DNA from 2 places in the Halorhodospira halophila SL1 genome. Region 2 is predicted to be linked to the other one. Evidence: riboswitches for the same ligand, from Rfam matches in the RefSeq annotation. Region 2 holds a riboswitch; the other holds the start of a gene.
What was found. Region 2 has a riboswitch for cobalamin ahead of HHAL_RS09735 (TonB-dependent receptor domain-containing protein). Riboswitches for the same ligand answer to the same signal wherever they lie in the genome.
Positions count from the first base shown of each region.

Region 1: another riboswitch for cobalamin. It lies ahead of HHAL_RS06855 (ABC transporter substrate-binding protein); the one in region 2 lies ahead of HHAL_RS09735 (TonB-dependent receptor domain-containing protein).

Region 1 covers NC_008789.1:1,462,296-1,465,693, forward strand. Annotated here, with positions in the region: gene HHAL_RS06850 (FecCD family ABC transporter permease) at 1-560, opposite strand, end outside; gene HHAL_RS06855 (ABC transporter substrate-binding protein) at 553-1,668, opposite strand; cobalamin riboswitch at 1,799-1,972, opposite strand; gene HHAL_RS06860 (HD-GYP domain-containing protein) at 2,204-3,379, shown strand; gene HHAL_RS06865 (class I SAM-dependent methyltransferase) at 3,381-3,398, opposite strand, start outside.
Region 2 covers NC_008789.1:2,121,221-2,124,618, forward strand. Annotated here, with positions in the region: gene HHAL_RS09735 (TonB-dependent receptor domain-containing protein) at 1-1,308, opposite strand, end outside; cobalamin riboswitch at 1,443-1,680, opposite strand; gene HHAL_RS09740 (cobalt-precorrin-6A reductase) at 1,790-2,551, shown strand; cobalamin riboswitch at 2,600-2,851, shown strand; gene HHAL_RS09745 (TonB-dependent receptor plug domain-containing protein) at 2,997-3,398, shown strand, end outside.

The DNA of each region.
Region 1 (3,398 bases), 660 kb from region 2:
AAGAAGTACATCAGGGCGATCCCCGCGAGGATCAGGCTCATCGGCGTCGCCCCCTTCCACTGCCCGATGAGCAGGATGAGCAGCGACACCGCCATCGCAAAGAGGAAGGCATTGCCGACGATGCCGTAGACGCCGAAGGCCGAGAACCCGAAGATGATCGCCAGCGCCGCCCCCAGCGAGGCGCCGGAGGCGATCCCCAGGGTGAACGGTGAGGCCATCGGATTGCGCAGCAGGCTCTGCAGGATCACCCCACCGAGCGCCAGCCCCATGCCGGCCACGACGGCGGTGGCCAGGCGCGGCAGGCGGATGTTCCAGACCACGTTCTCGGTCTGCGCGCTGACCCACGACGCCCCCAGCGGCCGACCCAGCACCGCCTGCACCACCTCGCTCAGCGGGATCCCCATGGGGCCGAGTCCCAGGCCAAGAACGAACGTCGCCACCAGGGCCGCAGCCAGGCCCAAAAGGATCAGGGTCTTCCACCAGATCGCCCGCGCGTAATCATCGAGCAGCCCGCCGGGAGGCGCTGGCCGGGAGGCGCTATCGGCGGTCAACTCAGTCATCGTCCAGGCTGCTGAGCTCCTGGAGCCGATCGTACAGCCCGGGGTCGCCGTAGAAGACCTCCAGGATCTCCTCACCGCGATCCCGGAGATCGACGTCGGCCATAGCCTCCGGGTAGAGCACCCGGGCCATGTGCACCAGGTCGATCAGCCCGGTGGCCAGATCCCACCCCATGTAGGTGCCCTTGAAGCGGTGGATGCGTTCCGCCTCGACGGCCTTTACCCCGGAGAGCCGTTCATCATCCAGGACCTCGTCACGGGCGACGCGGCTGGCCCGGGACGGGGTGTGGAGGAAGATGTGCGCCGGATCCCAGCTCACCAGCTCCTCGGCGCTGACCTCGCCGTCACCACCGGGCCGACCAGCGGTCACCAGCTCGGCACCCAGCTGCTCGACGGGAAAGTAGAAGGAGACGTGGTTGTAGAGGTTGCGCCGGTGGGCCAGGTAGATCCGTGGCGGTTCCTCGTCGGCGACCTGCTCCTGCACCTCGGAGACCGTCGCATCGTAGAAATCGAGCAGTTCTTCCGCCCGCTCTTCGCGACCGGTCACGGTGCCGAGCAGCCGATAGGCCTGCTCGATCTGCGCCTCAATGGCCTCCTCGGAGGCCCGCTCGCGGCCCAGGGTATTCACCGCGACCACGGGGACGCCGAGCTGCTGCTGGTAGCGCTCGGCCTGCTCGGCCATCGCCTCGTCGTCGTCGCCGCGGCTGAAGGCCCAGTAGATGAACAGATCCGGATCGGTGGCGAGCACCCGCTCGGCGCTGAACTCCGACCCGGGCTGGCCGCCGCCGACCATGGCCACCTCGTCCAGGCGACCGAAGGCGCGGACTTCGATCGGCTTGGCCTCGGAAAAGCGCGAGCCGAACATGTCGCTGGGGATTCCGACCAGGCGATCCTCGACACCCAGGTGCAGCGCCATGCGGAAGGCATCGACATTGACCGTGGCGATCCGCTCCGCCGCCTCCGGAACTTCCACGCTGCGGCCGAGCATATCCTCGACCTCATGGGTATCCTGCGCGGGCCCATCGCGGCTTTCGTCGTTGGGGGTATCTCCGCACCCGCCGAGGATCAAACCGATCCCCGCGACGAGCGCGATGCACGGATGACGCTGCATGGCTCCTCCAGTCACTGGATCCGGGTACGCCATGCGGGGGGGCGGGTCGGAAACGGGCGCGCCGGGGCGCGGATGCAACGACCGTCACCGCCACGCACGGTTCCCCGCCGTGTGGCTGCGGCCCCCAGGCCGGTCTCCGGGCTTGCGAGCGGGGCCCCAGCCCCAAGCGCCGCGCCTTCCCGCACCGGGTGCCGGGGACACCGTGGATGCAGTGGCGATGCAGCGCCCGCACTCGCCTACCGTTGCGGGGACAGCGCCGGACTTGCCTGCGCCCGCGCAGGGCACAGTGCGCACCGACTTCCCGACCGTCCGCGGTGGCGCCGCACGGGCCTTACACCGAACGGACGGCCCCGGCATGGATCCAACTGCCGGGTCACCTGGGGAGGCTGGACTCTACGGGCGGGCGCTGCCGCCTGTCAACGCGGCGGGGCGACGAGGTCAATAGCCACGGACCGCCCCCTTGTGGCAGGATTCCCAAGTGCGCGTTAAGGGTATGGACGCCCGCGACCCCTCCCGACCCCCCGCCGGAGATGTCATGGGCAAAGAGGCACACCTTCCGTCCTTCTGTGGCGATGCCACCGAAACCGGGGCACTCGATGTCCTGCCGCTCAGCGACCAGGAGCCGCACCTACGGCTCAGCGAACGCTTCGAACGACTGCGCGCCCATATCAACCAGGCGCTGCCCCACGGTGCGGTCCACCGCATCGCCGTGGCCATTTACGAGCCGGACGCCGATCGGCTCAAGACCTACGGCGCCGGCGGCGATGCACCCAGCCCGTTGGATCGTTACGAGACCAACCTGGCCGATACCCCCACCCTGCGTGCCCTCGCCGAGGCACCGGGCGTACGGATCATCGACGATTACCAGGACCACCCCAGCCCCCGCCGCCATACCGCCAGCATCCGCGAGAGCGGTCTACGTTCCGGGATGATCCTGCCGCTGCACCACGAGCAGACCTTCGTCGGCTTCCTGTTCCTCAACTCCCGCCAGCCCGGCTATTTCCAGGGCCCGATCGTCAAGCAGCTAGCGCCGTACATCGACCTGGGTCGCCTGCTGGCAATCACCTCCATCCGCACTACGCAGACCCTCCGGGGTGCGGCACGCACGGCCATGGCTTTCGGGCGCGCGCGGGACGACGAGACCGGGGGACACCTGTCACGAATGGCGGAGTACAGCCGCCTCATCGCCCTGGAACTGGCCCAGACCCACCCCCTCAGCGACGAATACATCGAGATGGTCTACCAGTTCGCGCCGGTCCACGACGTGGGCAAGATCGCCGTCCCGGACGGCATCCTCCTTAAGCCGGGGCGACTCGCCGAGGAGGAGTTCGCGCAGATGCGCGAACACGTCAGCCGCGGCGTGGCCATGGTGCTGGCCATGACCGAGGAGCTGGGCCTCAGCGAGGACCGACGCGCGGCCATCATGCGTAATATCGTCGCCTACCACCACGAGCGCCTGGACGGCAGCGGTTACCCGACCGGTGCGCGCGGCGACCAGATCCCTCTGGAGGGGCGCATCGTCGCCGTAGCCGACGTCTTCGACGCCCTGACCAGCGAACGCCCCTACAAGCGCCCCTGGGGGTTTACCGAGGCCGCCGACACCCTGCACGCCGAAGCGGCGGCCGGGAAGCTGTGCGCCGAGTGCGTGGCGGCCTTTCTGCGCCGAAGCGTCGAGATCGAAGCGATCCGCGGCCGTCACGGGGTCCGCTGAGCTAGCTGCGCGCCTCGAC
Region 2 (3,398 bases):
CTCAAGGTCCGTATTTCCTCCGGCAAGCAACCAATTCGGGTTTTCAGGTGCATACAGGTCGTTGAATGTCGGCGCCTTGAAAGCCGTGCCGTAGCTCGAACGCAGCCGAAGTCGATCCGTTGCGTCAAAGCCCCAGGCGACCTGACCGGTCACGTTGTCACCGTAAGCCTCGTTGTCGTCGTAACGCAGGCTGGCACCGAGGTCATGTCGGCCTAAATCCAACTCGAGCTGCGAATACGCACCGGCGTTGTACCGGCTGGTTTCGTCATAATCGTCGGCGGTGTCGACTTTCTCATCTCGCCAGTCACCGCCAAAGGCCCAGACATGCCCGGCGCCCCAATACAGCTCATTCCGCCAACTTACCTCGTGGCGTTCAGTGTACTGCCATGTCTCTCCCCGGCTATCGACGTTATCCTGCTCATCCTTCGCCTGGGAGACCGCCAGCTCGCTGAACCAGCGCTCGGTGAGGTCCCCGCGGACGCCGCCACGGAGGGCCTGGAAGTAGTGATCCGTCCAGTCCTCTTCGCCAAGTCTTGTCCCGTCGAACTCGTTTGTACCCTCTGAGCGGAACCCCGTCGCGAAGAGTTCGGCACCGCCGGGTAGCCGATGGCTGAAACGGCCGCTGAAGCTGGTGTTCTCAAAGCCGTCGGGGTCCTCATCTCCCTCACCGTCCTGGACGTTGATCCCGTCCGTCTCGTAGTGGCTGGCCGAGAGGGCGTAGCGGCTAGCCGCAGTCCCGCCAGAGACACCCAAACCGAATTCGTGGGTGTTGAACGACCCGGCGCCGCCGAAGGCACGGAAGCGCGGAGGGCCCTCCTCCCCCTGGCGGGTGAAGACCTGGACCACACCGCCGACGGCGTCGGCGCCGTAGACGCTGGTGCGCGGCCCGCGCACCACCTCGATGCGGTCAATCTCGGCAGGAGGCAGATATTGCCAGGCGGCCCCTCCTTGCGTCGCCGAATTCATCGGCACCCCATCGACCAGCAACAGGGTATGGTCAGAGTTGGTACCGCGCATGAACAGACTGGTGCTCTTGCCGAACGGACCCGACGTCGTCAGGCTCGACCCCGCCTGACCCTGCAGCAGATCCGAGACCTGCCGAGGCTGCTGGCGGTCGATCTGCTCGCGGTCGATGACGGAGACGGAGGACAGGGACTCATCGACGGTCTGGGCCATTCGAGTTGGCGTGACCACGAGGGGCGCGAGTTGTGCGGACTCCCCGTCGGTATCGGCGATCGCCGGGCCGGCACTTACGGCAAGACCGGCCGCCACACCCGCGGCGACCCGGCTGGTGGTGTTGCTGGGCATGCTTTCCTCCCTTCCGCGCGCCACCCGCACGCGCGTCGGTCCGGTTACACCGCAGGGAGGAAGACAGGGATGGGGGAAGGGTTCGCGCTTGCGCCCGGCAAACGGTGGCCTGCCCCGGTCTGCCGCCTCCCGCGGCACCTGGGTTCCCTCAGGCCGGTCTCCGGGCTCGTGGGTGGGGTCGGGTGACCCCGGGCGGATCGCCTTCCCGCAGGGCCCGCCGCCGAACGACGACGCCTTGCAGTGGCCTTCTGATCCGCCCCCCACCTACCGTTGCGGGGGCAGCGCCGGACTCGCCGCTGGGTGCGGCTGTACCGGTCTTCCCGTTTCACCCCGCCGCTGCTCGCGCGGGGCACCTGAGGAAGTTGGTACTCTAGGCAGCTCGCTCACCGGCGTCAAACCGCCACCGACCCGGACCACTGGAGCCGCTGCCGAGACGCCATGACCTGTTACCCGCCACTACGGGCCCCTGTGCGCCGCCGCCATGACGCCTGAGCCGCTGCGCGTGCTGCTCCTCGGCGGCACCGGCGAGGCGCTGACGCTCGGCCAAGCGCTGGAGCAGGAGCCCGGGATCGCCGCGGTCTACTCCGTGGCCGGGGTGACCCGCCACCCACGGCTACCTCAACTGCCGGTGCGTCGCGGCGGCTTCGGCGGCGCTGTCGGCCTGGCCGCGTACCTGCAGCAGCACGGCGTGCACTGCCTGGTCGATGCCACCCACCCCTTCGCTGCCGGCATCTCCGCCAACGCAGCGGCGGCCGCCCGGCAAACGGGGACAGCCTTGCTGGCGGTGCGCCGGCCGGCGTGGCAGCCGGGGCCGGATGAGCAGTGGCATCGGGTGGCCGACATGGCCGCCGCCGCCGAGGCGCTGGGGCCACAGTCGAGCCGGGTACTGCTGACCATCGGCAATCAGGAGGTCCCGGCCTTCTGCGCGGCACCCCACCACCGCTACTGGATCCGCTGCCTGGAGCAGCCGGCGCAGACCCCGCCCGGGGCGGAACTGCTCTTCCAGCGCGGGCCGTTCCGTTACGCCGACGAGTGCCGCCTGCTCCGCGCGCACGGCATCGACACCCTGGTCACCAAGAACGCCGGCGGGGCCGCCACCCGCAGCAAGCTGGATGCGGCTCGGGACTGCGGGGCCCGGATCGTGATGGTCGAGCGCCCGCCGGACCCGCCCGAGGCGGAGGTGGCCACCGACGTCGGGCACGCACTGGCGTGGCTCCGCAGCTACCTTCAAGGGCGCTGGTGACGCTTTGCTGCATCATGGATTCATTGAATCTAATTTGCTCGCCTGCTAACGTCCGACCCGCCAATGGGTGCCCGCCGAGGCCACTCCGCCTCGCGGGTTAAACGGGAAGACCGGTTCAGCCGCACCCAGCGGCGAGTCCGGCGCTGCCCCCGCAACGGTAGGTGGGTGGCGGCAGACCCCGAGAGCCACTGCGGATCGCACGTCCCCTGGGCGGCATCCGCGGGAAGGCAGTCTGCCGCCCGGAGGTCTTCTCACCTCCGCCCCACAAGCCCGGAGACCGGCCCATGGCCAACCGGAAGACCGCGGGAGGCGGTGCGCCGGGATCGGTCTCCAGTGCGCGCGGCATCCTGCCGGGCGTCGCCTCGGCTAGCCGAACCCCGCCCCACTGACTCCCCGCGGTACACGCAACCGCAATCGCGCACGGGCGGTGCGCAGAGGAGTCAGCATGGCTACAGGACAGCCCATCGCCAGGGCGCTGCTGAGCGGCGCCGCGGCCCTCCCCCTGATGGCAACACCGAAGGCTGGATCGGCCGAGGAACACCCCACCGTCCTCCCCGACCTGACCGTCACCGCAGCCACGCGCACGGAGCGCCAGGTGGAGCGGACACCGGCGGCCACGGAGATCCTATCCGGAGACGACATCCGGCGCAGCGGTGCTGCCATGCTCGATGAGGCGCTTCAGGCAGAGTCGAGCATCTACACCGGGGTAGACGGCAACACCTTCTCCATCCGCGGCGGCAACCGCGATGACATGCTCTATCTCATCGATGGCCGCCGCATCGCCGGCACCTCATCCCGTAGCAACGAACTCAACCGGATCCCGGTGAGCCATGTCGAGCGTATCGAG